2 regions of the Methylosinus sp. LW4 genome follow, and region 2 is predicted to be linked to the other one. Evidence: predicted binding sites of a transcription regulator. Region 2 holds the regulator's gene; the other holds the start of a gene.

Region 1 (14,886 bases), 500 kb from region 2:
GACATTCTGAAGGATCACGCCAAGGCGCCCCACGACTCGGTCGGTCACGCCGAGACGAGGCCCGTCGTTGCGCCCCTCGCCTCATCCCCGATTGTCGTCCCTCGAGAAGCGACCGCGACGGTCGAAGGCGCCCGAAACGAACATGCGCCGCCGTCTGCCGACCCCGCGCCCACGCCGAGTCCCGCCAAGGCGGCGCGAACGAAGCCGTTGTCGCTCGACGAGCATCCATTCGTCGTGCTCGCCGAGGGGGTCATCCAGAAGAATGCGGACGCCAAGGCCTGGGACACGAAATCCCAGCGTCAGGTGCGTCAGATTTCGCGGCTTTTCGCGAGGCTCCTCCTCGAGCAGGGCGTCGTCGAGTTCGAAGACATCCACCAGAAGCACCTGGGCGATCTCGACGACCTCTTCGGCGCTGTCGCCAAGAGCTACGGCCGCAGCCCGCGAGACAATCACAGGACGCTCGACCAGCTTCGCGCGATCGGCGCGGCCAAGCCGCCATCGGAGCGCGGCTTGGTCGCCGGAACCGTCAATCGGCATTTTTCATTTCTGGGCCAAGTCCTCGCCCATATTCGAAGCCGCGGCCACAAGCTCGACCGGGACATCGACATGACGCTGATGCGTCGCAAGTCCACGGAACGCGGGCGCAAGAAGCGTGGACTCCTGACCGAAGCCGACGCCGGCGCCATCTTCCGCCTCGCCTTCTTTATCGGCTGCGCCGGTTGGAAAGACGACGAGATATTGATCCCAGGCCCGCACGTCTTTCACCGCGCGCTGTATTTCGCGACGCTCATGCTCCACTACACCGGAGCGCGGCGCGAGGAGATCTGCGGCCTCTCCGTCCGTGACGTGGCCTACGTCGACACGGTGATCGACGGCAAGTTACAACGCCTCCACTATATAAAGATCAGAACGAGCGAAATTCGGCGCATCAAAAATCTGTATTCCGAACGCTCGGTCGTTCTGCACCCGGAGCTCATCCGCCTCGGCTTTCTCGATTATGTCGCGGCCGTGAGAGCACTCGGCTATGAGATGGTCTTCCCCGATCTCAAATCGCCGACATCCTCGTCACCTCTGGGCGATCGGCTCTATGACGAGCTGATCGACGGGCTGCACCAAGCCATTCCCGACGCCAAGGAGCGCAAGAAGGTCATCCATTCGATGCGCAAATCTTTCGGCAATTCATTGAAGCAGAAGGGGATTCATAGCGAGATTCGGAGCGACATCATGGGGCATTCGGGCGCCACCCCGACCGAGGAAATCTACTGCGACGCGATCGCGCTCGCCAACATGCTGCCGAGCATCATGAAGATTCCGATCGTGACGGCGCATCTACAGCCTCACCCGATCCGCCTGCTGCCATGGGTGCAGGACAAGCTGCGGCCGCCATTCTCGCGGAAGCGGAGGGGGACGGATGGCGCGGGTCCGGGACGCAGGCGGGCGAGAAAAACGAAGGGAGCACCGGACCGCTCGTGACCCGAAGCGGTCATTGTCACGGCTAAGATCGAGCTGGACTCCCGAAGAGTACGACCGATAAATTCATGTATGATGAAATATGATTGCGCTTCTGACATTGAATGGCATCCCGCCCCGTATTCTCGGCTCGTTGACTGAAGAACAACGAAAAGCCGTGGCTTCTTACGCTTCCAGCGATCGGCGCGAATCTTACGATAGTTGGTGGCAAAACGGCGTCGCAGAACCAATCCGCCCATTTGCAAAATTTGTCAGTGGCGCAGCAAATAGTTTTATACGTTGGGGAGCGACCATCATCGACAATAACAGAATCGGTATTATTTCGTCGCGAGTCGGAATTGGTCAATCAACATTTGACGGCCTCGATACAAAACTGCACTCGGATATAGTGGGTGCCTCAGAGTGGCTTAGAGAAGAGCGAATTATTTGTTTGCGATTGCTCTGCGTTTCCAGCGCAGCAGCAACTTTTATCGATTTGACAGATAAAGAAGATATGGAATCTATTCTCGATTCACACAGGATCGACGATGGCCGCACTTATAAGACCGAGCTGCTAAGTCTATCGCAGAAGAATGGATGCACCGTAAACCAGAAACCTTGGGATGTTATCGTGTTCGACGCAAACACGCCACACATTCCTCCGGGCGCGCTCGAATCCAATCGGCGTGTCTTTCAGCAGGCGTGGATAGAAATGCAGTTGCCTCCAGATTGGCGCCCGCGCCTGAGAAGCGATGATAGACCTTTGTTTGTGTTTCCTAATTTTTGATCTTCGCAACAGTCTGCGCCGTGCGAGCCGAACTGAAAGTCGCCTTCGAGGCATCGGGCGAAGGTCGGCCCGTGGCGCGACCTCCCCGTTCAGGACGGCGAGCGTGAAACTATGACCCATAGCGACGTTCCCATCCCTGCGGCCCGAGCTATAACGTGACATAGCTCTCAAGCTCGCATGTGTCGGCCAGAGCCATAATCGTGCTTAAGTTACTTTTTCCATTAGGTTATCTGTCAATACAACCTCTGTGCCATTATCCAGCAGCACCAAATACAATACTTTGGATACGCCGTCGTTCACATTGAGTATTGTCCCAGTGCCATTATAAATTTTGTTTGCTTGATACCATATGTTGGTCACGCGCTCGCCGATCTGAAATTTTTGCGGTCGCGGCGGTGTTGGTTCCGTGGAGACGTACGTGCCTAGTGCGGCAAGAAGGGCTTGAATCTCGGCACCTTGCTCAGGGTCTTCCTCAGAGGACATCAAAGGTGCGCGACCCGGAATCGGCGGTGTCAAAACAATTGGAAGTTCCCACGGGAATGATCCTGAACATTTTTCTTTGAAGCGGCGCTGCGCCTTCTCCACACTGAATTTCAGATGATAGTCGACTCCTCCAATCATGTTGCAAGGATCACCTGCGAAAGCCAGCTCTTGTCGATTATAGAGCCCAGATTTAGCTCGGTTCACTATGAGTGCAGATATATTGAAGTATTCAATAGCAAAATCAGGAATTGTGTCTTTTGTCTGATATTTAAGCCACTGTTCTGGATCTCCAGTCCAAAATAGAAGCGCCGCTGTAGCCAAATCACATTGAGGTTGGGACACGATCCATTCGAGAACATCGATGGCGAAATCCCAATTAAGATGCCCTGCAACAACGTGCCACACGTCCGGCGAACGGCGTTGTAGCCACGAAATCATGGCTTTCTGCTCTTTTTCATAATCTTCAAAATTTGACATGCGTGCTCCCGTCGGTTTGTCCGTTTCCCAACCTCGAGACAAGATCCCGGTTCGTAGAGTGGCTGAATAGGAAGAGACGGTAGGCCGACAATCCGGGCGTGACCAATACTACGCATGAGCGATCAAGCTTTGCCAGCGAATGTCCGTTCCTGGCGCATCCGCCCCATAGGCGAACGTGAAATTTCGACCCGACGCGACCCTTCCAAATGCAATGCCGAGCGGGCGAAACCGACTGGTTTCTGCAATCTCTTGCATCGCGAGGGCCCGGAAAACCATCGGTCGACGCTTTATCGAAGCGCGAGGTCGACCGAATCGTTCGCCGCCCCGGCGCAGCAGATGGGCGGGATTGCGACCCCGTTCCGCGAAAGCTTCACTCCTCGCCGACGATCAATTTCGTCGACCCATGCGTCACTGTCTCGAAGTTTTTGGTGAAATCGCCGAGCTCCAACACAAAGCGCGGCTGGGCGCAGGGGACGGGGCGCAAATATCGCTTCCCGGCCTTGAGCCCGCTCGCATGGACGCCGCGTTCGTATTTGACGCCGTTCATATTGTGGGGGTTGTGCAGCTTGATCCAGCAGAGGTCGACGCCGTGCTCATGCGTTTCCTCGACGCCCAGCACCGCGTAGCAATGGTCGCGCACGAGTCCCATGGAGGCGATGCCTTCTCCCGCCGTGCCGAGATTTTTGGTCATGATCGATTTGCCGAAAGGCTTCGTCTCGGCCACGATCGGATCGCGCTTGGAAGGATCGCCTTTCGGCAGGCACAAATTTCTGATCGCGTAGAACACCTCCAATTGTTTGCGGGAATAGACGCCGCTGGACCGTTTGCCGGGAAGGATGGAGTTTTTTGCCGCCCAGGACAATATCTGGTCTCTCGTTCCCGCGTGAAGGCCGCTCTTCTTCAAGAACTCTTCGAAATGCTCATATTTGTATTGACGATGCAGGCTGTAGTCGTTGGCGTACCAATTGCCGAAGCGAGTCTGCGTCCACCAATTTGTCCAGTGGTTGAAGAGAGTGGCGTCGTCTTCGAAAACCATCGTCTCGATCTTGGCCTTGATGTCGGGCTTGCTATTCGCGAAACAGGCCATCAGGCACGCCTCGCCTTTCGTGTTCAAGAAGGCGACGTCGTCGACGTCGGCGTTGTTCAGGATGGCCGTGGCCTGCGCGCCGAGCAGCATGCCGAACGCCTTGTCGGCGTTGACGCCGCCTTTTCCGAGATTTTCGTAGCTCGAGCTTCCGTGCAGCGCCGCGGCGGCTTTTTCGATGAGCTTGACCCAGACGAAACTATGCGCGCCGAGGCCGGAAACGACGCTTTTCGAAATTTTGACGTAGTGAGGAACCCCTCCTTTGTATAGCCGCACGACCACCGATCCCAATCCGACGTCCTTCATGGACCGCTCGATCAAGTCGGGTCCATTCGGCAATTCGAGGATGGAGATGAGCGCGGAGAGCAGCCAGCAGTCGCCGATTCCGCCCTGCCGAACGTCATAGGCGCTCGGCGGCGACGGAAAGAGGTCCTTGAACGTGCGGTGATGGAAGTCATTCCAAGCCGGCGTGCTCGGATTTCCGCAAGCGACGATCTGGGCGCTTGCCGGAATGGTCAGAAGTCCGTCCTTGTGATGAGCCATTTTCGCCTCCCGTGGATCAACGTCCATTCGACATAAACCCGACGGCCGGCCGTGTTTGTGGCGAATCCCACAGGGCACGCAGAGCGACAGCTCTTCTGGCGCGGCTGGGATGAGGCATTCGAATGCGGCGTCATCGGCGCGAGGAGCGACGCGACGAAGCATTCCAGAGCCGAACTCCGAGCTTCGACAGCGTATGGCGCGGCAATCTGGATGAGATTTTTCGGTCGCGGTGACAAGGTGTCGAGCCGATTCGCACCGGTTTGCTTCGCAAAATTCATCGACGACTCGACGTCGGTATGTGAGAGCCACGAGGTTCGAGCTTCGTGAGCATGAACTTTCAAGGCATGGACATCCTTACTGCACATAGGCGAAGCTGGAATCGGTATGGATCCTATAGCCCAAAAGCTTTGCGAAAGCGGGGCACGAGCATATCGCGGGTCTTGATCATGCGGTTCAGCCAGCCGGCCTTGACTACGCCAAAGATCGGCAGATGCGACACGCCGGTCTGTCTCCCCAATGCCAGCAGCATCATCGGGTTGCCCGTCTTGGCTTTATAGGCGGCCAGCGCGCCGCGGCCTGTCAGGATTGCTCTGATATTGGTTTCAGCGGTCTTGGCCTGGCCGAGGATGTGCACCGCCATCTTGTTCTCCGCCACATCGTTGATGTCGCCTACCGCGAACACATTGGTCAGGCCCTTGACCCGCAACTGCGGATCGACCCTGAGCCGGCCCGCCTCATCGAGGAGCGCGGCATAATGCTCCCTCATAAATGCGGTCTCCGGCTGTCCTCCTGTCGCCCAGATCAAGAGGGCATAATCAATGACGCGGCCCTTGTTGGTCATCACTGCGCCGCCCTCGGCGAAAGGATCGGTGGATGGCTGCGAGGTAAGGCTCTCGCCGGTGATGACGGTGACCCCGCGCGCCTCGAGAATGCGCGTTGCCTCACACGCCAGTTCTTTGGAACTGCCCTTGAGGAAACGTTCTCCCCGTTCGATCAGCGTGATGGACTTCTCCGGCCAAGCCTCGCTGATCTCGCCGGCGATCTCGACGCCTATGGGACCGCCCCCGACGATCAGTATTTTTTCAGCCTCCATAATCCGCACATTGTATCGGCGATAGAGCGTCCGGCGTTCCTCCATCGTGCCCGCGGATGCGCGCATGAGTGGATTGGCGTGGCGACTACCTGTGGCCAGGACCGTCACATTTCCGCTGATCACGGCCTGTGCGCCATCCGCGAGCTCGACGCGTCCGCCGTCTCGCGTCCATTCCGCAAGGCGGCCTTGCACATGACGGACACCGACCAGCGCTTCAGCGAAAGCGATCGTTGCCGGCCCCGCCAAATCCGGATCAACGATCACACGCGTCGCCGCCATAGGAACCTCGATGAAATCTCGAGGGTCGACCAGCATGACCGAAAAGTTTCTGACGAGGGATTTCGCGAGTGTCGCTCCGGCGATGCCGCCGCCAAAAATGACGACAGTCTCATGCGTGTCGATGAGGTTGGGTGTGGGGGTCGCGCTCATGCCGGTTAATAGGCCACGCCGATCTGCGCCCTATGGCGTGTCGGGCGTTCGATCTCATCGAGCACGGCGCGGGCAAAATCGATGCCGCTGATTGCCGATTTGCCGTTCTCGTCGAAAAGCGCAACTTCATCGCCGATACGATAATGGCCGAGATCCTCGCCCGGCGTCCAGGCCGAGAATTCCAGACCGGGAGAGACGAACAACCAGTCGACGCCGGTCGCGTCGGTGAGAAGGTTGTTCAGAACATCGAGATTCTCCTTTGCTTCGGCGACGATCTCGGCCGGAATTTCGGAAGAAAAGCTCTCAACCTCCAGCATGCGCGGAGCGCCGGGCGTACGTCGCAGACACGAGAAGCCGCCGATCAGAATGAGACGCGCGCCTGCATCGGCGACTTGCCTCGCGAGCTGACCATAGGTTTTGGCGAGAGCGCCGACGTTGGCGCCTCGCGGCGATAGCGCGCCAACGACGACATCGGCTCCGACAATCGTCGAGCCGATATCGGCCACGTTCGACGTGAAATATGCGACGCCCTCTATCCGTTCGACCGGGTTCGAGCGGCTGACCGAGCTCACTGTATGGCCGCGCTTCGCGCCCTCCCGCGCGATGGCCGAGCCAGCATAGCCGGTGCCGCCGATGACGATGATCTTCTTCTGTGTGGTCATGCAAATATCCTTGCTCTCGAGCCGAATCCGCCGCCCTCGCCCGGTGACTGGGCAATTTCAATGCGTACGGAAAGGCATATGCGGTGGAGGTCCCAACTCTGATCGTGGTCTGCATTTGTCACTTAGTCTAAAAATAGATGACAGAGCTCGCAAGGAGGCATATTATTCTGACCAGGTCAGGACAAAGTGATCTACGGCGGAAAGGGCTCGGATGACAGGATCGCGAGGATTGTTGCCGCCCGACGGCGTGGATTTCAGTCAGCCCTGCGTGGTGCGGGATGTGGTGGACCGAGTGGGTGACCGATGGAGCCTGCTGGTGCTGGCTCATTTGGCCGACATGCCGCAACGGTTCAATGCGCTGCACCGCGCCATCGGCGATATCTCGAAACAGGTGCTGTCGCGGACGTTGCGACGACTGGAGGAAGACGGGTTCGTCAGTCGCACCGTGCATGACGTGACGCCCCCGCAGGTCGAATATGCGCTGACTGAAATGGGATCGTCCTTCCTGGAACCGTTGAGGGCCCTGATCGGCTGGGCCGAGGCGCATCATCGAGCGATTGTCGGGGCCCGTGAGAAATTTGGCTCCGCGCAAAAGGCTGGAGCCGCTCGCGCATGAGAGAGGGCTGCTCGGACACGCGTCCTTGGAGGTTCCTTCTCACGAAAGCATGACCCTGGGCGGCGGCGCAACGTTCTGGGTGCAGTTTTCGCTTTGCGAGGCCTCGACCGCTCCGCGCGGATATCGCCCGCAGAACGAACAAGTGCATCGTGATCGCTTGGTCGGCGCGTGAGATTTTCTAAATTTGACCGATCCTGGCGCGGCGAAGGTCCGCGAAGTCGAGGGAAGGCAGACCTTCTCGACGCCCAGACGAATGGCCGCTCCTGGCGCTCACGGAAATTCGAACCGGGCCGCCAGCTTCGCCTTCCCCTCCCCCGAGACACGCCGCCATTGCGAACAAAACAAGAATTATGGTTCAGTCTCCGGGCCCGCTCACCCTGCCGATTCGCCCATGACCGCCGTCGCCTATCTCGAAAAGCTCAACGCCGCACAGCGCCGCGCCGTCGAGCACGGGCTCCATGACGGCCTGTCGGCCTCCGTCGGCGGTCCGCTGCTCATCATCGCGGGCGCCGGCTCCGGCAAGACGAACACGCTCGCCCATCGGGTCGCGCATCTCATCGTCCGGGGCGCCGATCCGCAGCGCATGTTGCTGATGACCTTTTCCCGCCGCGCCGCCGCCGAGATGGCGCGGCGGGTCGAGCGCATCTGCGCCGAGGCGCTGGGCGCCACAGGCGGCGGCGATGTCCTCGCCTGGGCGGGCACGTTTCACGCGATCGGCGCCAGGCTGTTGCGCGAATATGCCGGCGCCATTGGCCTCGATCCCGCCTTCACCATCCATGATCGCGAAGACTCCGCCGATCTGATGAATCTCATCCGCCACGAGCTCGGCTTCTCCAAGACCGAGAGCCGCTTCCCCACCAAGGGCACGTGCCTTGCGATCTACTCCCGCGCTGTGAACGCCGAAACTCCGCTCGAGCAGGCGCTTCTCGGCGCCTTCCCCTGGTGCGCACGCTGGCACGAGGAGCTGCGCCGCTTATTCGCCGCCTATGTCGAGGCGAAGCAGGCGCAGAATGTCCTCGATTACGATGATCTCCTGCTCTATTGGGCGCAGATGACGCAGGACGACGCGCTCGCAGAGGAGATCGGCGGCCGCTTCGATCACATTCTCGTCGACGAATATCAGGACACCAATCGCCTCCAGGCCTCCATCCTGCTCGCCTTGAAGCCCAAGGGCCAGGGGCTCACCGTCGTCGGCGACGATGCGCAATCCATCTACTCCTTCCGCGCCGCCACTGTGCGCAATATTCTGGAATTTCCGAAAAGCTTCACGCCGCCGGCGGAGGTCGTCACGCTCGATCGCAATTATCGCTCGACCGAGCCGATCCTCGCCGCGGCCAACGCGGTCATCTCGCTCGCCGCCGAGCGCTACGCCAAGAACCTCTGGACCGAGCGTCGCTCATCGGAACGGCCGCAGCTCGTCGCCGTGCGCGACGAGAGCGATCAGGCGCGTTTCATCGCCGAGCGCGTGCTCGAGGCGCGCGAAGCCGGTATGACGCTGAAGCAACAGGCGGCGTTGTTCCGCGCCTCGCATCACAGCGCCATGTTGGAGCTGGAGCTCGCGCGCCGCAACATTCCCTTCGTGAAGTTCGGCGGGTTGAAGTTCCTCGACGGCGCGCATGTGAAGGATCTTCTTGCCCTGCTGCGCTTCGCGCAGAACCCGCGCGATCGCGTCGCCGGCTTTCGCATTCTGCAAGTCCTGCCCGGCGTCGGCCCTTCCTCCGCGCAGAAGATTCTCGACTTCCTCATCGAGCGCCCGGACCCGCTCGCCAGCCTCGCCGAGGCGCCGACGCCGCCGCGCGCTGGCGAGGAGTGGCGCGGCCTCGTCGCGACGCTGCAAATGCTGCATGCGAGAGAGGGCTGGCCGGCGGAAATGGAAGCGGCGCGCCGCTGGTATGAGCCGCATCTCGAGCGCCTGCACGAGGATGCGCCGAGCCGCCTCGCCGATCTCGTCCAGCTCGAGCAGATCGCCGCCTGCTATCCCTCGCGCGAGCGCTTCCTCACCGAGCTGACGCTCGACCCGCCGGACGCGACCAGTGACGAGGCCGGCCCGCCTCTGCGCGACGAGGATTATCTCATCCTCTCGACGATCCATTCCGCCAAAGGGCAAGAGTGGAAGTCGGTCTTCGTGCTGAACGCCGTCGACGGGTGCATCCCCTCCGATCTCGCGACGGGAACAGCGGCGGAGATAGAGGAGGAACGCCGGCTGCTCTACGTCGCGATGACGCGCGCGAAGGACAGCCTGCGGCTGGTGACGCCACAACGATTTTTCACCCGTGGCCAGCCGGCGCAGGGCGACCGGCATGTCTACGCCGCGCGCACGCGCTTCATTCCGGCGGAGCTGCTGCGGTTTTTCGAATACGTGAGCTGGCCGGCCGCGGCGGCCGTGGGCGAGCGGCTCGCCGAAGGTGAGCTACGAGTCGATGTGCGGGCAAAGATGCGGGGGATGTGGGGATGAACGATGAGGGAAGCTGTAGATGAAGCGCGACGTCTATGCCGCCTGACGGAAAAAGGATGCGGTTGGAAAGGCTCTGCTCGCCGTGGGCTTCTCACGTCGAAAGGAGGCGCCGCCGGTTCCAAGGTTACGCTCTCTCGTCATCTCGGCTGAACTCGGCCCCTGAAAAAATCGGGTCAGAATATTGGAGTTCGCCTGATTTTCTTGGCGGCCCCTCCGCTCCTCAGCGCAACAAACGCCATCATATTTTTTGGCCTAATTCGTATAAACTACGCATCGTCTCCGAAATTGTATCAAGAACGACCTGCTCAAGCACTCCAGTTGACTTTACGATCACGACCCCCAAAGCGTTTGAGCGCACGAACATCCCGTAGCGCTCACCGAATATTATAACCTTTCTAACTGTTTCGGTCGACAACTCCGTCGCCATAAATCTTGCAATATTAGACTGATCAATAGAGTATGAATATTGATTCCACGTGAAAGCAAGCCTGGGCATAACGTCAGATGTAAATATAGAACGAAGCAGAGCCTCGCGCCTTGCTGTATGAAAATAAATCTTATTAGACAGCAAATCAGATACACGCGAATTATGTGATTCAGCAAACGACTCAATTGAAAAATGCTCATCCTTAGTTGCAGCAAATAGCCTAAGATAGAATATCGCTAACTTATATAGAGATTCAATACTCACATCTGCCATATCAGAGGCATTTATGCAAAATTTATCTACAATTTTGTTTCTAAAAACGTAAATATTTCTGCTTATGATGTCATTAGCTTCCAACGCCAGCGCTAGAACACCCTTGGATTCTGTTTCATCGACACCATAAAGCGGCATTGCCCTACTCCATCGGAGGAGCCACCTTACCAAAGGACCGCCATACATTCAATCAGATTGGAGGCCTCCAAATAAATTGAAACGTTTGCGACTCGGCGAGGGGGTAGTAGTATCGACACTGAAGCAGGAAAGCGGTCGGGCTAGGGGAGTGTTACGTCACACTTGAAACGATTGTGGTCAAAAAAAGAGGCCACGTAAAAAAAGAGGCCCCGTAGGGCCTCTTAGCAGTCAGAGTTGGATGGCGAGTAGGATGTGAGCCACTGCCAAACCAATGTAAAGGGCTGCGATAAGGTAGTGCATAACACGCTCCTTCCTCTAGTGGGAAGTGTGCGTGTTTTACCATGTCAAAATTTGACCGTCAAGGCAGCGCCCCTCCTCACCCCTGACCCTATGGGGCAAGCGACGGCCGAGAGTTGGGAGGCTTCGGTTTGTCGTTCGAACCGAAAGGATCTCCGAAGATGCGCCCGACTGTTTATCAAGCGCCTGCGGCCGCTGCTCTGGTTTATGTAGCACGCTGATCGGAGCATGAGCCGAGTTCGAAGAATTGGGTCGTCGCGGTCCAAGTCCCGGGCTCGCGGAAGCACTCGAAATATACGGGGAGCCGAACGAGCGGCTCTGGCGCGCTGCTTGAGACGATCAAGGCGCGCCGCGGCCGGCAGGCCGATCGCGCGGGTGATCGGCAAGCGTTGTCCGGGCGCCCTGCTGCCGACGAGCCCATTGGGCCCCTCGGCGTTAAACGCAGCACCCAGTCGCGAACGACCTGGCGAGTGACGCCGCCGATCTTCGCCGCCTCGCTGCGAGCGGTGCCGTCGTAGATCGATGCCAAGGAGAGGAGACCGCGCGCTTGCTGGACGTCCCTCGAACGCTTCGCGATCGCCCGCAAGGAGCGCGCATCGTAATCGACCCGAAGCCCAATCGCTGCCGCCATCGCGAACCTCCTAAAGTTCCCATGTCGAATTAAATTTCAGCCGATTCTGGAAATCCCTTGACTTGAGTCGGCCTCTCAGAGGGTTGGTATTACGTGAATGGGGCCATCCTAAAAGACGGCCTATTTGCAGGCTTAGATTAGACGCGCTTTCAAGGCACTCAACACGGCTTTACCGTTCATGACAAAGCCGCTACTTAGGGCCTCAACCTTATCAGCAGCTAAGCGCTCTTGAAAGAATCGCTTAATTTGGCTCTTGCTCGGAGCCTTTGGAAGCCCCAACTCCTTCTGAATGAAACTCAGCGCTTCGCTGTCAAGCATATCTTCAATAACCGTGACCGTAGGAACAAGGTCGCTCAGCGTAAAGATTTGACTGATAGGTATTCCAAATTCCTTGACATAACGGTCGCGTTCCTCTTGCCCTTGGCCATCACCGTCCAAAACAAAAAGGAAACGCAAATTCCAACCTATATGTAAAGCCGCAAGCGCCCCGAACGTCCCCGCACCTAGCGCAGGAAGCAACGGAAGCTCCTTTTCATTACAAACTTTTACAATATATCGCAGAATATAATAATCTGACCTCCCTTCTAATATAATAGAGTTCTTATGCAGGTCAAATTTTGAAGGAACAACCTCAAGCCTGTCAATAATTGGCTGAAAATAGCTTGTTTGATTTGGATGCTCGTTGACGAACGAGCGATATGTCGTAACCTTGATATCGAGCGACTCATCATCAAGTGAAATATCATCAAGAATAGATGTTAGCGGCGTATCAGCCCGATTGGTCACAATAAAAGTTTGCTCAAGCCATTTCGGCTCGATCATGTAGTGACTATGGGTCGAATACGCCAAAGTATGATCACCAGTGGCTATTTCTGGAAAGCTATCGATTAGCTTCTGCTGTGCGGCAGCGTGTAGATTTGAAGCCGGTTCATCAAAAAGGAAAAGCAGAGGCCTCGTACTCCTCCTGGCGACCCTAAATTGAGTAAACAACATGAATGCGAAGAACCAACGAAACCCAAGCGAGCGATCGTTAACAACAAACCGACGCGTCCCATCCCTGATTTGAAATTTTATGTATAAATCATGCTCATTTGTCTTTGTTACAACACCCCTCTCGTCTTTCTTTTCGCCTTCAACGACCTCATACGAAACCTCAACCTCTTTACCCTTAACATCTTCTCCAAAAATTCTATTCCATCGCCCGAATACAAGCTCTGTAACTGCGGCGCTCGCCCTATCCATTACATGCTTTATTTTATCACGGTCATCATCCTTTATCCAAAGCTCAAAGAAGCTGGGCCAAGGCAATACCTTCTTTTCTCCACGGATACGCCTAACGATATCTTTTTCGATTGTATTACCTTTTCCATCGTAGTCAAGAATATCTTGGAATACGCGCCTATAAAAACGATCGATCTCGTCACCTCGTTCTGTCAAAAAGATCGTCTTGGGGAAGTCAAAAACGAATGTAGGAAAATATGCTATGTTCGGCGTGTAACCATAAACGATATCTCGAACAGCTACTCGCTCGTCACCAACTAGATCCCGAAATTTTCTCTTTGATTTCTCACGCACTGACGGCTGAGTCAACAATGAAAAATACATGCCTTTTAAATCGCCATCTTTAAACGATTGCTTTCTTTCAAAAATGATTTCATCTGGGATCGACGCGTCATCGACAATAAGTTTTGTTGCGCTTTCAATTGCGCGAATTATCGTCTTTTTCTCCTCTTCTGACAACGACAGTGTTGCGATAACAGAAACATCACCAGTAAATGTGGATATTAAATGCCGCGGAACACGCTTGTTTATTGCTCCGGTTGACTCGCCTCCTACCAGCTCCTTCGTTGCCGCGTCGGGCGAAAAACTGTGGATCGCCTCCAGGATCGTGGTTTTCCCGCTCTCGTTCAAGCCAACGAAAGCAAACACAGATGCTCCAGCAACTGCTGTTAGGTCTACCGTCGTATCTTTTATGCCCTTGAAGTTTTTAATTTGGAATCTTTTGTATCTCACTTCCCACCTTCCATATGAGGCGATAGCCCCGTAATTGTCCAGCGATTGACCTTGTGGCTGCGCCGCATCTCAGCGAAGGCTTCCTCGGGATCAATGCCAGAGGCGTCTTCGCACTTCTCAAACCCCGAAAACTTGCGTCTGATTCGACTTGTCCGCCGACACGAGATGAAATTAAACGATGCACGTGCGGCACGCCAGAGCATCGATCAGTTGACAGTGGCCAAAGCGAAACAGACGAGCCAATAGGCAACTAACAAACGGCAAGCGCCCGAAACGTTCAATTCCAAGCGACGCCAGCCACCAACTTCGCGCATCAGTTAAGATTTCAAGGAAACCGCCGCTCTTGAGTCTGCGGCCCGGCCGGAAACACGATCACGAAGCATCGGTGGCGACGGCGCAAGCCAGCGCGAAACTCCGCCTCGTTGAGAACAGCCCTTGCGATCACAAGTAACGCTTCGCGCGTGGCGGCGCGGCAAACGTCGGGTCCCAGCCGCTTGCGCATCCGCCAAGGCGCGCGACGACGTAATCGAGAAGGTCGCCGGCTTCGCTCATGCGTCCCTTCCGCGCGTTTTCGGGCCGCGGCCGCGACCTCCAGAAGCCGTGACGAGGGCCGCGACATCCTCGCCGCTGAGAAATCTCCGCGCGAGCAGCGCCTCGGCGATCCGCTCGACGTCGGCGCGCCGTCTGCGCATCAGGGCGCGCGATCGCGCATAGAGACGGGAGAGGTCGGCCTCGACGATGTCGCGCAGCTCGCGGTCATAAGCCAGTGATCCGGCCACGTCGTTTCGATGCAGCAAGGTCTCCCCAAGCCCATGCGCGGCGTGGCCCTCGGCGAGCGCGCGCGTCGCCATGGCCAGATCCGCCACCGCGCCAGTCGATGCCGCGCCGAGAATGGCTTCTTCTGCCCCCCGCCCGGCGAGCAGGATCATCACGCCGGCGTCGAGATCGGCCCTCGTCGGGAACGCTGGTCGTCGCCCGACGGCGCGCGTCTCCCCTCCCGATGCGCCGCGCGGGATGATCGAGGCCGAG
Region 2 (14,886 bases):
TCCCCGTCGTCTTCTGGGACGTGTTCGGCGAGCAGGGGCATCCGGTGCGCGCCACCATTTCCGAAATGGGGCCGCTGCTGCTCGCACGTCTGCTCGAGCTCAATGATGTTCAAGAGGGCGTGCTCAATGTGACGTTCCGCGTCGCCGACGAGCAGGGGCTCTTGCTGCTGGACCTCAAGGATCTGCGCGCCGCGCTCACCTATGTCGCCGACAATGCGGGCTCTTTGAAGACGAAATACGGCAATGTCGCGCCCGCGACCGTCGGCGCCATTCAGCGCCAGCTGCTGGTGCTGGAGACTCAAGGGGCCGAGAAATTCTTCGGCGAGCCGGCGCTCGATATTTCCGATTTTCTGCGCGTCGATCGCGACGGCCGCGGCGTCATCAACATTCTCGCCGCCGACAAGCTGATGCGCTCGCCGCGGCTCTACGCCACATTCCTGCTATGGCTCTTGTCGGAGCTGTTCGAGCAGCTGCCGGAGGTCGGCGATCTCGCGCAGCCCAAGCTCGTCTTCTTCTTCGACGAGGCGCATCTTCTCTTCGACGATGCGCCCAAGGCGCTGCTGACGGCGATCGAGCAAGTGGTGCGGCTCATCCGCTCCAAGGGCGTCGGCGTTTATTTCGTCACGCAAAATCCGCTGGACGTGCCGGACAGCGTGCTCGGCCAGCTCGGCAATCGCGTGCAGCATGCGCTGCGCGCCTTCACCCCGCGCGACCAGAAAGCCGTGCGTGCGGCGGCGGAGACTTTCCGGCAAAATCCCGCCTTCGACACGGCGGAGGCGATCATGCAGCTCTCCGTCGGCGAGGCGCTCGTCTCCATGCTCGACGCCAAGGGCAAGCCGGAGATCGTCGATCGCGTGCTGATCGCGCCGCCCGCCTCGCGCGTCGGGCCGATCACCGCCGAGGAGCGCGCCGCCGTGCTGGCGGAGAGCGCGCTGCGCGGCAAATATGACACGCCGATCGATCGCGAATCCGCCTTCGAAATATTGCAGAAACGCGCCGAGGGCCATTTGAGCGGCGCCGGCGCTGGCCCTGCTCGGCCGGAGGAGCCGACGACGCAGGCGAGCGCCGGCGGCGGCCTCATCGGCACGCTCGGCGGCGTGGTCGGCGGATTGTTCAAGCGCGAGAATCCCAAGCGCATGTCCACCGGCGAGCTCGCCGTGCGCTCGGCCGTGCAATCGGCGGCGCGCTCCATCGGCACGCAGATCGCGAAGGAAGTGCTGCGCGGCGTGCTGGGCGGGATATCGCGCTGACGGACGACGCTCTATGGCGCGATCGACCAGACCGGAAAATCCGCCTTCGCATCTTTCAGATCGATGGTCGGCACGCAATGCTCATTGAGTCGTCCATATATAGAGTCGCATATAATGCTCCGCCCACAGGCCTGGTTGAGAAAGAAATGGCTGCGGCGCGCTTTGCGCGATTATCCGCTCTATGATCCGCCGCACAAGGTGGAGGAGCGGCTGCTCTCGCGGGAGCAGGCGGTCGAGAATTTCGACTATTTCATGCGCGTGCGCCATGAACGCGTCGCTTATTTTCGGGAGTGGCTGCGCCGCTATTTCTGCGTCTCCATCTGGCCGGACGAGAAAGGTGTCAGGGCGCTCAATCGCTGGGGCAATAAATTTGCGGGGCTGCTCGTGCTCGTGGGGCCGGACGGCTATCCGACGGGTTCATACTACACCTACGACCCGCCGTGGACGGGCGAGAACGCCGGCTACAATGTGATCTTCGACATGGGAATCACAATCGGCGAATTCATCATCGGCAATTGCCCGAATCTGCATTGGGATTTCGATCCGATCTCGCCGGTGCTGCCGCGCAGGGCCGAGAAGCTGAAGCAGTCGGCAGGCATGGGTTTCCAGAGGCCGAGGCTGACTGGTTTCGACGATCCGGTTTCGGAAGGCGTGCCTCTGCATAACGCCTATGGGTTTGCGCGGCAAATGCTGAGCAATATGGTCACGGTCGAGGGTTATCGCAGATATAGCGGCCGTCCGCGTGGTATGCGGCGGATGACCCGCAACCAGCTTCTGAGCGGCTTCACGGCGACGCTACGCATCTACCCGTCCGGTGACCTGGGCGGCGAGATTGACGAGTTGCGGCGACATATGGAGCCACAAGAATATTTGAAATTCGTCGACCGGATATCGGTCGAAGAGGAAGACGACGACGATGAGTGACGATAACGCGGCGATATTCACATAAGCCCTTGCGGCCGCTCTTCGCGCGGTTCCCGCCCGCGCATGGCGATCAGCCAATAGATCGTCCCCGTCAAAGCCCCGGCGAGAAAGAACAGCAGCGTGAAGCGTCCCTCGGCCGGGCTCGCCTCGACGAATCGGCCGCTCCCGCGCGCGGCGCGGAGTATCGTCGGCGCGGCGGCGGCGAGCAGGGCCGTCGCCCCGGCGTACCAGGTGTAGGCGCGCGCTCCGGCGATCTCGCCGACGAGCGCCACAATGGCGAGCGGCGCCGCGCAGGCGGCGATCCCCATGGCCCAGAGCAGATAGCCGAAGGCCGCCGCGACATCATCGGGCTCGGCCGAGAACAGCGCCGCAATGGCCAGGGACGAGCCCGCCTCGCGCGTCGTGGGATCGCTGAGCGCGGCGATGGGCAGGAAGATCATGCCCGCGCCGGCGGCGAGCACGAAGGCGAAAGAAACGACGAGAAGGCGACGCAGCATGTGGCTCGATTGCGATCAGGGCTCCAGCACCGAATCCCAATAGAGATAATCGAGCCAGCTCTCGTGGAGATAATTGGGCGGGAACAGCCGCCCATTGCGGTGGAGATCGGCGACGCTCGGCTGAAAGGGCGGCTGCGCCGGCAGCATATGCGCCTCATGCGGCAGCCGGTCGGCCTTGCGCAGATTGCAGGCCGAGCAGGCGGCGACGACATTTTCCCAGGTGGTGGCGCCGCCCTTGGAGCGGGGGATTACGTGATCGAAGGTGAGATCGTCCTGCTGTCCGCAATATTGGCAGGTGAAGCGGTCGCGAAGAAATACGTTGAAACGGGTGAAGGCGGGATGGCGGGCCGGCTTTACATAGGCTTTGAGCGAAACGACAGAGGGCAATCTTATTTCGAAACTCGGACTTTTGACCGTCTTGTCATATTCCGAGACGATGTTGACCCTGTCGAGGAAGACCGCCTTTATCGCGTCCTGCCACCCCCATAGGGACAGAGGATAGTAGCTCAGCGGCCGATAGTCGGCGTTGAGAACCAATGCAGGACAGGCCTGCGGCGAAACATTGGACTGGCGAAAGTGAACGGTCACCTCGGCCCTCTTTCCGCGAATCGTTCGGACGCCTCCAGCCCCCGAGCCGCGGCCATAGTCTATAGGCAGGATGACGCCATTGTGAAGGCTTCTCTCGGCGCCGCGGCGCCGCAGCCGCGCGATTTCGCCCTTAAATATGGTAAATATTTTATTTATCAATGAGTTGAGCAGGGGCTTCGCTTTCGCCTCCCCGTCGCTCCCTCCGATTCTCCGCTTTTTCGCCGCTCTGCGGGCAGGCGGTTTGCAGCTTCCGCCTGGAAAGCCGGCCAAAACGGGGGAGTTGCTCCATTACGGCACGGCGGCAGTATCGGGTTGGAGACGAGGCCGTGTCGAGTATCGCCGATCTTCCCTTTTCGTCGCTCCGCAAGGACGACGCTCGCGTCAAAGCTGGAACCGACAGCGCCGCATTGCGCAGCGGCTGGTCGCGCGCCATGCCGAGCCCCAACGCCGCGCTGATGCGCGCCTCCTTCTCGGTGATCGCGGCGCTGATCGATGTGGCGGTCATTCTCGCCACGGCCATCGCCAGCGAGACGCTGTATCATTATTTCGCCTATGGCTATGACGGCTCGACGCTGCCCAATCTGCGGCTGTGCATGTTCGCGGCGATCCTCTTCGTGCTCTCCAACGTCATGCGGCACGAATATGCGATCAAGAATTATCTGACTCTGGAAGGCCATGGCTGGCGCGGCGCGGTTCTGTGGAGCGTCGCTTTCGTCTGCGCCTTGACCTTCGGCTTTCTCGCCAAGGCGACGGAGGAATCCTCGCGCGGCGCCTTCGTGCTCTTCTATGCGGCGGGCTTTCTCTCCGTCTATTCGGCGCGCGCGGCGCTGGTCGGCGTGGTTCGGCGCAGCGCCGAGCGCGGCGGCGCCTCGGCGCGTCGCGTGTTTCTCGTCGGCTTCGAGAGCGACATAGACGAGTTCATGCGCCGCTATCAGCCCTGGGAGAGCGGCATGAATGTCGTCGCCGCCGTGGCGCTGCGCGACCGCGCCGACGCCATGCAGGACGATCTCGCTCTGGCGCAGGCCTCCGCGCGCATGCTGCTGCCGGACGATGTGTTCATCCTCGCGCCCTGGAGCCGCACCGACGTCATCGACGATTGCGTGGCCGCCTTCCTGCGCGTGCCGGCCTCGCTTCATCTCGGGCCGGAGCGCGTGCTCGACCGTTTCGCCGATGCGCATATCAACAAGATCGGCTCCATCGCCAGCCTCAATCTGAGCGGCCGCCGGCACGATTCGCTCGAGATCATCGCCAAGCGTCTCTTCGATATCGTCTTCTCGGCCGCGGGCCTCATGGCGCTGTCGCCGCTGCTGCTCCTCGTCGCGGCGGCGATCAAGCTCGACAGCAAAGGCCCGGCGCTGTTCTTCCAGCGTCGCCACGGCTTCAATCGAGAGCCCTTCCGCATCGCCAAATTCCGCTCCATGACGACGATGGAGGACGGGCGCGACATCACCCAGGCGACGGCCGGCGACAAGCGCGTGACGCGCGTCGGCCGCTTCATCCGCCGCTACAATATCGACGAGCTGCCGCAGCTCATCAATGTGCTGCGCGGCGAGATGTCGCTGGTCGGCCCGCGCCCGCACGCGCTGGCGCATGACCAGATTTTCGAGCGCAAGATCGCCCTCTATGCGCGCCGCCATAATGTGAAGCCCGGCATCACCGGCTGGGCGCAGGTGAATGGCTTGCGCGGCGAGATCGACTCGCCAGAGAAAATCCGCATGCGCGTCGAGCATGATCTCTATTACATCGACCATTGGTCGCTGCCGCTCGACGTGTGGATCATCTTCATGACGATCTTCTCGCGCAAGGCCTATCGCAACGCGCTGTGATGCGGCCGTCAATGCGAGCGAAGCGAAGCAATCCAGAGCCCGTGATACGGCTTCCGACTGATTGCTTCGGTGCAGCGAATACAATCCCCTCGTCCTGAGGCGCTTTTTGCGGCACGCAAAAAGCCTCGAAGGACGGATCCAGCCCACGCAGCAGCGGCGACCCTTCGAGACGCCCGCTTCGCGGGCTCCTCAGGGCGAGGGATGGATGGTTTATCCGAATGGATCGATCGGAAGTCGTATGAGGCGGCAGAAAAACATATGACGCGGCCGTCCCGGCGCGCGTCAATTCAGTCGATCGCTCGCTCTCCGATGGTTAGGATGTGGGCGCGATCCGACCGTGGAGACGCGCTCAGCGCTGCGGAGCGGGTTTTGGCCACAGGCTGGCGCCGGAGGGGCCGACGCCGGTCTCGAGCAAGAGGACCTCGCCGTCCTTCGCCCAGCCGAAATGAACCGTCTCCGCCGGCACGACGATCGAATCGCCGGGGCCGAGCGCGCGCAGCGATTTCTCGTCGAATTCCCCGCCGACGCCCGCGTAGAAGCGCCCGGAGATCACCGTCACCAGGCGCGCGTCGGGATGCGTATGCGGCAGCGATCGCGCGCCGGCCGCATATTTCACCGAGAGCGCATAGAGCGCCCCCGGCTGCGTCGCCGTGCCGCTGACGGGCGCGGCGGAGACGCCCGAGAAGATCGGCACGGGCGCATATTTCAAGTCGTTCTGCAGCACCGCCGGCGGCGGGCCGTCGGCCAGCGCCGCGTCGGCGCAAAACGCCAGCGCGAGGCCGAGGAGATTTCGCGCGCGCATGAGGCCTCCGTTCAGTGGAAGAGGACGAAGGTCTTCTGCAGCGTGATCGACACGCCCCAGGCGAGCGGTATGCCGACGGCGGCCCAGGCGGCGAAGAGCAGAATGCGCGAGCCGCCATTCTGCGCGGCGGCGGCGCGGCGCGCCTCGGCGGCGGCGGCCTCGGCCGCCTGTCCATCCTCGATATAATCCTCGAAATCGGCGTGCGGCTCTTTCTCTTCCTGCACGACGGCGGCGACGCTGGTCTTCTTCTCCGCGGCGACCTCCTCGTCGGTCATGAACAGCTTCTCGGCGACGGGCCGCACGGCGAGATCGCAGACGAGGCCGAGCACCAGCAGGCCGGCGAGAATATACATGGTCTGATTATAGACCGCGTCGCGCGCGACGCCGTGGTCGAGCTGATAGTCGCGCAGATAATTGACGAGCACCGGGCCGAGCACGCCGGCCGTCGACCATGCGGTGAGCAGGCGGCCGTGGATCGCGCCCACATAATGCGTGCCGAAAATATCCGCGAGATAGGCGGGAATGGTGGCGAAGCCGCCGCCATACATGGAGAGGATCACGCAGAAGAACGCCACGAACAGCACGACATTGCCCTGCTGCGCGGCGAAGGGCGCGGCCGAATAGAGAATAATGCCGAGGATGAAGAAGATGGCGTAGGTCGTCTTGCGGCCGAGCTTGTCGGACCATGTGGCCCAGGCGAGACGCCCGCCGATGTTGCAGAGGCTGAGCAAGCCCGTGAAGCCGGCGGCGATGGCCGCGATCTTCGCCTTTTGCGCGGCGTCGAGGCTGGAGAAGCCGATGTCGAGGCCGATGAGCTTGCCGCCGAACACTTCCTGCAGCATGGGCGAGGCCATGCCCAGCACGCCGATGCCGGCGCTGACATTGAGCGTCAGCACCGCCCACAGCAGCCAGAATTGCGGGGTCTTCCAGGCGACGTTCAAATGGACGTGGCGATTGGTGACCATTTTGTTGCCGGCCGTGGCGGAAGGCTCCCAGCCCTCCGGCTTCCAGCCGTCGCGCGGCACGCGATAGCCGAGCGAGCCGCCGACCATGAAGACGAAATAGATCGCCGCCATGGTGACGAAGGTCTGCCACACGCCCACCGAGCCGGGCGCCGCATAATAGGACATCAGTCTGTCGGCGAGCGGCGCGCCGATCATCGCGCCGCCGCCGAAGCCCATGATCGCCATGCCGGTCGCCATGCCGCGCCGGTCCGGGAACCATTTGATGAGCGTCGAGACCGGCGAAATATAGCCGAGCCCGAGGCCGATGCCGCCGATGACGCCGGAGCCGAGCCACAGCATCCAAATCTGATGCAGATAGACGCCGGCCGCCGAGATCAGCAGGCCGCCGCACCAGCACACCGCCGCGGCGAGGCCCGCCTTGCGCGGACCGGCGGTCTCCAGCCAATGGCCGAAGACGGCCGCCGAGGAGCCGAGGAAGACGAAGAACAGAGTGAAGGTCCAGCCGAGCATGCTGATCTTCCAATCGCAGCTCGTCGTCACGATGCTGGCGAAAAAGCCCATGTCGGCAGGGCAGGCCTTGGGCTCGGCGCCGCCGATGGCGCGCGACAGCGGTAGCCAGAACACGCTGAATCCATAGGCCATGCCGATGCACAAATGCACGGCGAGCGCCGCCGGCGGCACCAGCCAGCGATTGAAGCCGTGCGCTGCGATGGAGCGCTCCCGGCTGAAAAATTGCCGGGACGGCGTTGCGGCTGCTACCGACATCGAATCCTCCAAAAATCGAGCTGCGCTCGCGCCGCGGCGTCGTGAGCGGTTCCCCGAACGCCGCCTTCGCGGCGCCCGCTGACGTTCGACAATGCCGAGCATTGCGGCTTTTTCAACTGTTTCTATCGGAAAATCGCCACAGCGCCGACGATCGATCAATATGTTTTTCTCGTCGCTTTATTTGATTTCTCTATTATGACGCCCATCCGCCGGATTGGACGAGAGCTTTCTATGGGCCGACCGAAATTCCCGCGCGACGCCAATGTTTTTGCGCTTGCGGGCGGCCTTGCGCGTCCATATCCTGTATGCCGATATGTAACTGCCGTATATAGCCATGGCGCGCAAGGACGGCGGCGCGCATTCCGAGGCCTTCGCCATGCGGTTCGGCGTCTTCTCCACTTACGAAAACCCGCAGCAGGATTTCGCGCATTGCTTCGAGACGCAGACGCGCCTCGTGCGCCATGCCGAGGCGCTCGGCTTCGAGGAGGCCTGGGTCGCCGAGCATCATTTCGAGCCGGACGCCGCCTGCCCCTCCATTCTCACGCTTCTCTCCTATCTCGCCGGCGTGACGAGCACGATACGCCTCGGCTCGGCGGCGGTGCTGCTCGCCTTCCGCAATCCCATTCAGGTGGCGGAGGATGTCGCCACCATCGATCTTCTCTCCAAGGGGCGGTTCGATTTCGGCGTGGCGCGCGGCGGGCCGTTCGAATTGCAGAATCGCCATTTCGGCGCCGGCAAGGATTCGACGCGGGAGATGACTCTGGAGGCGCTCGGCCTCGTCAACCGCCTGCTCTATGAGGACAAAGTGACCTTCACCGGCGCGCATTACGAGGCCAATGGCCTCAGCCTCACGCCGCGCCCGCTGCAAAAGCCCATCCCCACCTATCTCGCCACCACCACGCCGGGCGCGATTCGCTACGCCGCGCGCAATGGCCATGGCGTGATGGCCGGCCCGCCTTTCCCCATAGAGCAGATAAAGGAGACCTTGCGCATCTATCGCGAGGCCGCGGGACCGGAGGGCGATCCGCGCTTCACCATGGCGCGCTTTTATTTCGCCGCGCCGCGCCGCGAGCAGGCGCTGGCCGAGGCGGTTCCCTTCCTCTCCCGCTTCGCCGAGCGAATGCGCGGCAATTTCGCCCGCCAGGACGGCGCCGCGCCGGCCTCGCTGACGGAGGAGGGGCTGCTGCAACGCTCGCTGATCGGCGATTTCGACGAGGTGGCGGAAAAGATCGCCGCCTATCGCGAGGAGACCGACGCGCGGGCGATATTGCTGAAGCCGATTTCCCGCGACCCGGAGAAGAACTTGCGCTCGCTGGAGGATTTCGCGCGCCATGTGCGGCCGATGCTGGGCGTGGAGGCGGCGGCGGCGCAGTAGAGGGAGGTGCGCGCGCTATCGGTCGACTCCACTTGTCTTTTTGCGCTTCTTGCTTCGCTTCGAACGATCAAGCGCCTATTTCTTTTTGGATTTCTTTGGGGCTTGAGCCAAGTCTGACGCCGCAATAGTTTTCACGGGAGCCGATGTTCCTTTGGTCGCGAGCTTTTTGCCGGAAATCGAGGCCGGCTTCTTGCTGGTTGTCATCTGGATTCCATCCTTCTGAAATCGAGCCGAACAGATTTGGAACGCGCCTATGTGTCGCGGTCTGCATTCATACTATATCTTGATCTCAGCCGGTCAATCGGAATCGTGCTCCACTTGCGGAACGCACCGAGAACGCCTATCCTCCCGTTCATGATTTGTTTATGAACCCGCGGCATCATGCTCGGGTTCGGTCGTGGCGCGACGCGGGCGGGCGGCGCCGGGGGGCTTCCATGCTGACCAAGAAACAGAGCGATCTGCTGCGCTTCATCCATGAGCGCCTGAAGGAGACCGGCGTGCCGCCCTCCTTCGACGAGATGAAGGACGCGCTCGATCTGCGCTCCAAATCCGGCATTCACAGGCTCATTCTCGCGCTCGAGGAGCGCGGCTTCATTCGCCGTCTGCCCAATCGCGCCCGCGCGCTCGAGGTGCTGCGCCTGCCCGAATCGGCGACGCCCCGCGTCGCCGCGCGCGGCGGCAAATTCTCGCCTTCGGTCATAGAGGGCGCGCTCGGCCGCGTGCGGCCCGTTCCCGCCGGCGAGCCCGAGTCCGATCAGCAGGTGGCGATTCCGGTCATGGGCCGCATCGCCGCCGGCACGCCCATTTCCGCTCTGCAGAATCGCAGCCACACCATCAGCCTGCCGCCGGATATGCTCGGCGGCGGCGAGCATTTCGCGCTCGAGGTGCGCGGCGATTCGATGATCGAGGCCGGCATTCTCGACGGCGACGTCGTCGTGGTGAAGAAGCAGGACAGCGCCGACACCGGCGATATCGTCGTCGCCCTCATCGACGAGGAGGAGGCGACATTGAAGCGCCTGCGCAAGCGCGGCGCCTCCATCGCGCTCGAGGCCGCCAATCCGGCCTATGAGACGCGCATTTTCGGGCCGGATCGCGTCCGCATCCAGGGGCGTCTGGTCAGCCTTCTGCGCAAATACTGAGAGCCTCGCGCCGCCACGATCTCGCCGCCCTTTGCCGCCATGGTCCGGCCTCGCGCGCTTTTGGCGCGCGGGCCTTTTCGCGTCGCGGCCGAGCGATTAAGGCATGTTGTTTCGTGTCGCGCCCTCGCCGAGGGCGCGCGCTGCGTCGCCAGCGGCCCGCGGCCGCCCCGCTTTTTTTCATGGACGATGGAATGTCGCACTCGACTGGCCCGATGCGCGAAATCGAAGGATCGAAGCCCTTGGGCCAAAGCCGCCGCCTGTCTCTCCCGCGCCTGCCGCGCCGCTGGCTGATCGCTCTCGGCGCGGTCGCCGCAGTGGCGCTCGGCGCGGCCCTCGCGCCCTGGACCTTCTCGACCAATGCGCTGCTCGAGGAGATTTCCGGCCAGCTCAACGCCTCCTCCGGCCTGTTCATCGCCGCCAAGGGCCGCTCGACCTTCTCGCTGCTGCCGCGCCCGCACATCACCATAGACAGCATCGCCTTCGCCGATCCGACCGCGGCGCTGACCATCGAGGCGGACCGGCTGCACGGCAATGTGCTTCTGCTGCCTCTGCTCGCCGGCCGCCTGGAAATCGCCGATATCGAGCTCATCCGCCCGTCGATAGAGGTCGATCTCGATCGCAAGCCGATGAGCACCTCCGGCGCCGCCGTGCGCGCCGCAGCGGCGCGGCCCTCGACGCCGGCGGCCGAGAAGGCCGATCGCGCCCGGCTCGGCGGCGTCTCCATCGTCTCCGGCGTCGCGCGCCTCAAATATTCGGGCGGCGAGGAGACGTTGCAGGACATTGACGCGACGCTCGACTGGCGCACCGTCGGCTCGCCGGCGACGCTCGACGCCGCTTTCTCCTGGGGCGGCGAGCGGCCGCGCGCCATGCTCTGGGTGCTGAAGCCCGGCGCGTTGCTGCGCGGCGAGCAGACGCCGGTCACGGTGCGGCTCGACTCGGACAGTGTGCGGCTGGAGGCGGAGGGCTTCGGCCAGCTCGGCGCCAAGCCGCGCTATATGGGGCGGATCACCGCCTCCTCGCCCTCGCTGCGCCATGCGCTCGGCCTCGCCAAGGTGAGCGCGCCGCTGCCCGGCCCGTTCGAGAATGTGCAGCTCTCCGCCAAGGCCAGCGTCGGCCTGCGCGATTTTCAGCTCACCGATGTGAAGCTCTCGGCCGACGACAATGAATTCGAGGGCTCCTTCGCGCTGCGTCACGAGGGCGACAAGCCCATCGTCCATGCGACGCTCGCCAGCAATTTCGTGTCGCTGAAGCCGATGATCGCCGATCTGCCGGCGCTCTCCGGCGCCGACGGCCAATGGAGCCGCGACGCTTTCGCCTTGCCGGATATTCAGGACGCCGATGTCGATCTGCGCCTTTCGGCGACGCGCGCCCGCATCTTGCGGCTGAACCTCGAGGACGCCGCTCTGTCGCTGCTGCTGCGCGGGGGCCGGCTCGAGGTCGCGCTCGCGGAGGCGCAGGCCTATAAGGGGACGGTGAAGGGCCGCGCCACTTTCGCCGCCAATGCGGCGGGCGCGCTGGAATTCCACGGCAATGCGCAGCTGACCGGCGTCGACGCCGGCGCGCTCGCCTGGGACCTCGCCGCCCGGCCAGATCTCGGCGGCGCGCTGGACGCCAATTTCACGCTCGACGCCACCGGCGACTGCGTCGCGCAGATCATGCGCGATCTCGACGGCCGCGCCACCCTTACGCTGAGCGAGGGCGAGGTCGGCGGCATAGATCTCGAGCGCGCGCTGCGCCGCGTCGACAAGCGGCCCTTGTCGAGCGCGATGGACATTCGCTCCGGCCATTCGCTGGTGGATCGCGCCAGCGCGACCATCAAGATCGTCAAGGGAACGGCCAATGTAGAGGACGGGCAGGCGCATGGGCCGGGCTTCGCGCTGGCCTTCGCCGGCCAAACGCGCATTCCCGAGCGCAGCCTCGCGATGAAGGCGCAGGCCAATGAGGCCGACGCCGCCGGCAAGCCGCGCGAGAAGGGCGTGCAGATCGGCTTCGATCTCTCCGGCCCCTGGGACGATCCCGTCTTCGCGCCGGACGCCGCCGCGCTGATCAAGCGCTCCGGCGCCGCCGCGCCGCTGCTGCCGCGCGTGGAGCCGGAGGCGGGCGCGACGAAGGAGCGGTGAGGGGCCTCACCCCGCCCCGCCGCCCTTGGCGCGTCCGCGCGTGAGCAGCGCGGATAGGCCGAGCGCGATGGCGACGAAGCCGAGCAGCAGCGTCGAAATGGCGTTGACCTCCGGCGAGACGCCGAGCCGCACTTGCGAATAGATGCGCATCGGCAAGGTGGTGGCGCCGGGGCCGGTGGTGAAGCTCGCGATGACGAGATCGTCGAGCGAGATGATGAAGGTGAGGAGATAGGCGCTGACGACCGAGGGCGCGATCAGCGGCAGAGTGACGAGCGCGAAAGCGCGCACCGGCGTCGCGCCGAGATCCATCGCCGCTTCCTCCAGCGTGCGGTCGCAGCCTTTCAGCGCGGCGTGGATCATCACTGTCGCGAAGCACATCGTAAAAGACGCATGCGCCAGCACCAGCGTGAAGAATCCGCGCTCGACGCCGAAGGCGACGAAGACCAGCAGCAGGCCGAGGCCGAGCACCACTTCCGGCATCACCAAAGGCGCATAGATGGAGCCCGCGAAGAGCGTGCGCGAGCGGAAGTCGCCGAAGCGCGCCAGCGCCAGCGCGGCCAGCAATCCGTTGAGCGTCGCGATCAGCGCCGAGAGCGCCGCCGCGGCGAGGCTGATTTCGGCTGCGCGCAACATCTGCTCGTCATGGAGCAGGGCGGCGTACCATTTGGTCGAGAAGCCGCCCCACACCGTCACCAGCCGCGAGGCGTTGAAGCTCATCGTCGCCAATATGACGATCGGCCCATAGAGAAAGCCGAAGCCGAGAAGCAGCGCGGCGAGGCGCAGAAGACGCGCGCCGCTCATCGCTTGCCCGCGCGCAATTGCGCGCGCTCATAGAGAAGAATGGGGACGAGCAGCAGCGCCAGCAGCGCCACTGCCGCGGCGGAGGCCGCCGGCCAATCGCGATTGGCGAAGAAATCATTCCAGAGCGTGCGGCCGATCATCAGAGTGTCGGAGCCGCCGAGAAGATCGGGAATGACGAATTCGCCGACCGAGGGAATGAAGACGAGCAGCGCGCCGGCGATGATTCCGCGGCGCGACAGCGGCAGAGTGACATGCAGAAAGACTTGGAACGGCGTCGCGCCGAGATCGGCGGCGGCTTCGCGCAGCGACGCGTCCTGCCCCTCGATCGCCGCATAGAGCGGCAGCAGCATGAAGGGCAGATAGGAATAGACGATGCCGACGACCACTGCGCCGCTGGTCGCGAACATCGGGACCGGCGCGTCGATGAGGCCGAGCGCCATCAATGCATGATTGATGATCCCTTCGTCCTTCAGCAGCGTGATCCAGGCGTAGACGCGGATCAGAAAGCTCGTCCAGAATGGCGCGACGGCGAAGCCGATGAGAATGGTGCGCCAGCCGCGCGGCGCCCGCGCTATGGCGAGCGCGAAAGGATAGGCGATGAGAAGGCAGATCAGCGTCGCGACGCCGGCGATGGTCAGCGAGGAGAGATAGGAGTCGAGATAGAGCGAATCCTCGGCGAGGCCGCGATAGGCGTCGAGGCCGAGCTGCGAGAGCTTCTCGAACAGGCCGGCGACGCTCGCGCCGTCGAAGACGGGCTCATAGGGCGGTCGCGTCTGCGCCGGATGCGACAGCGAGATTTTGACGATCAGCGCGAAAGGCGCGAGGAAGAACAGCGCGATCCAGGCGTAGGGCGCGGCGATGACGAGCATCTCGCCGCGCGTGAGCCTGCGTCTTTTGCCGCCCTCCGGCATCATTCGCTCGCGAAAATGCGCCCGGCTTCGGGCGCGATGGAGATGCGCGCCGCATCGCCGACGCTGAATGGCGCGCCGCTGTTCGCGCCGCGCGAGACCCGCAAAGCCTCACCGCCGGAAAGACGCAGACGAAAATGCGTCGTCTCGCCGCGAAAGGCGACGTCTTCCACTATGCCGTCCAAGCCCGCGCTTTCATCGCTCGCCGGCGCGATGGCGATGCGCTCCGGCCGCACGGCGAGCACGGCTTTCGCGCCTTGCGAGAGACCGTCGCCTTCCGCCGGCAGGCGGCCGAAGGAGCCGACGAAGACGCCATTCTCGATGCGCCCCTCGAGGAAATTCATCTGGCCGATGAAGCCGGCGACGAAGCGCGTTGCGGGGCGCTCATAGACCTCTGTCGGCGCGCCGATCTGCTCTATGCGGCCGGCGCGCATCACGGCGATGCGATCGGCCATCACCAGCGCCTCGTCCTGATCGTGTGTGACGACGACGAAGCTCGTCTTCAGCCTGCGCTGGATTTCCTTGATCTGAAATTGCGTCTCCTCGCGCAATTGCCGATCGAGCGCGCCCAAAGGCTCGTCGAGCAGCAGCAGCCGCGGGCCGGGCGCGAGTGCGCGGGCGAGCGCGACGCGCTGGCGCTGGCCGCCGGAGAGACGGTCGGGCCTTCGCGTCTCGACGCCCTCGAGCCGCACGATCTGCAAGAGCTCGGCGACGCGGGCGGCGATCTCCGCTCTGCCCTTGCCCTGGCGGCGCAGGCCGAAGGCGATATTGTCGAAGACGGAGAGATGCGGAAACAGCGCATAGGATTGGAACATGAGATTGACCGGGCGCCGATGCGGCGGCGCGCCGCTCACATCGGCGCCGCCGATCTCGATGCGGCCGGCGTCCAATGTCTCGAAGCCGGCGACGAGGCGCATCAGCGTGGT

What was found. The regulator LexA, encoded in region 2, represses DNA repair genes until DNA is damaged. The targets are predictions, from matches to a motif close to TGTTCNNNNTGTGTTCNG.
Region 1: the regulator LexA is predicted to act here: its motif matches at 7,956-7,973, upstream of METLW4_RS0103780 (ATP-dependent helicase).

The regions. Positions count from the first base shown of each region.
Region 1 is NZ_KB900626.1:748,524-763,409, reverse strand. It holds gene METLW4_RS0103810 (DUF6538 domain-containing protein) at 1-1,473, shown strand, start outside; gene METLW4_RS27615 (hypothetical protein) at 1,553-2,236, shown strand; gene METLW4_RS26965 (DUF4274 domain-containing protein) at 2,441-3,196, opposite strand; gene METLW4_RS0103805 (C2 family cysteine protease) at 3,567-4,823, opposite strand; gene METLW4_RS23935 (NAD(P)/FAD-dependent oxidoreductase) at 5,215-6,345, opposite strand; gene METLW4_RS0103790 (NAD(P)-dependent oxidoreductase) at 6,351-7,007, opposite strand; gene METLW4_RS0103785 (winged helix-turn-helix transcriptional regulator) at 7,237-7,623, shown strand; gene METLW4_RS0103780 (ATP-dependent helicase) at 8,015-10,078, shown strand; gene METLW4_RS27610 (hypothetical protein) at 10,317-10,916, opposite strand; gene METLW4_RS26960 (AAA family ATPase) at 11,977-13,857, opposite strand; gene METLW4_RS23920 (AAA family ATPase) at 14,406-14,886, opposite strand, start outside.
Region 2 is NZ_KB900626.1:244,874-259,759, forward strand. It holds gene METLW4_RS0101210 (helicase HerA-like domain-containing protein) at 1-1,250, shown strand, start outside; gene METLW4_RS0101215 (hypothetical protein) at 1,365-2,174, shown strand; gene METLW4_RS0101220 (hypothetical protein) at 2,192-2,671, opposite strand; gene METLW4_RS0101225 (HNH endonuclease) at 2,687-3,259, opposite strand; gene METLW4_RS0101230 (exopolysaccharide biosynthesis polyprenyl glycosylphosphotransferase) at 3,586-5,085, shown strand; gene METLW4_RS0101235 (cupin domain-containing protein) at 5,435-5,887, opposite strand; gene METLW4_RS0101240 (OFA family MFS transporter) at 5,899-7,617, opposite strand; gene METLW4_RS0101245 (LLM class flavin-dependent oxidoreductase) at 7,952-8,992, shown strand; gene METLW4_RS27510 (hypothetical protein) at 9,060-9,263, opposite strand; gene lexA (transcriptional repressor LexA) at 9,427-10,131, shown strand; gene METLW4_RS0101255 (AsmA family protein) at 10,371-12,251, shown strand; gene METLW4_RS0101260 (ABC transporter permease subunit) at 12,258-13,052, opposite strand; gene METLW4_RS0101265 (ABC transporter permease) at 13,049-13,966, opposite strand; gene METLW4_RS0101270 (ABC transporter ATP-binding protein) at 13,963-14,886, opposite strand, start outside.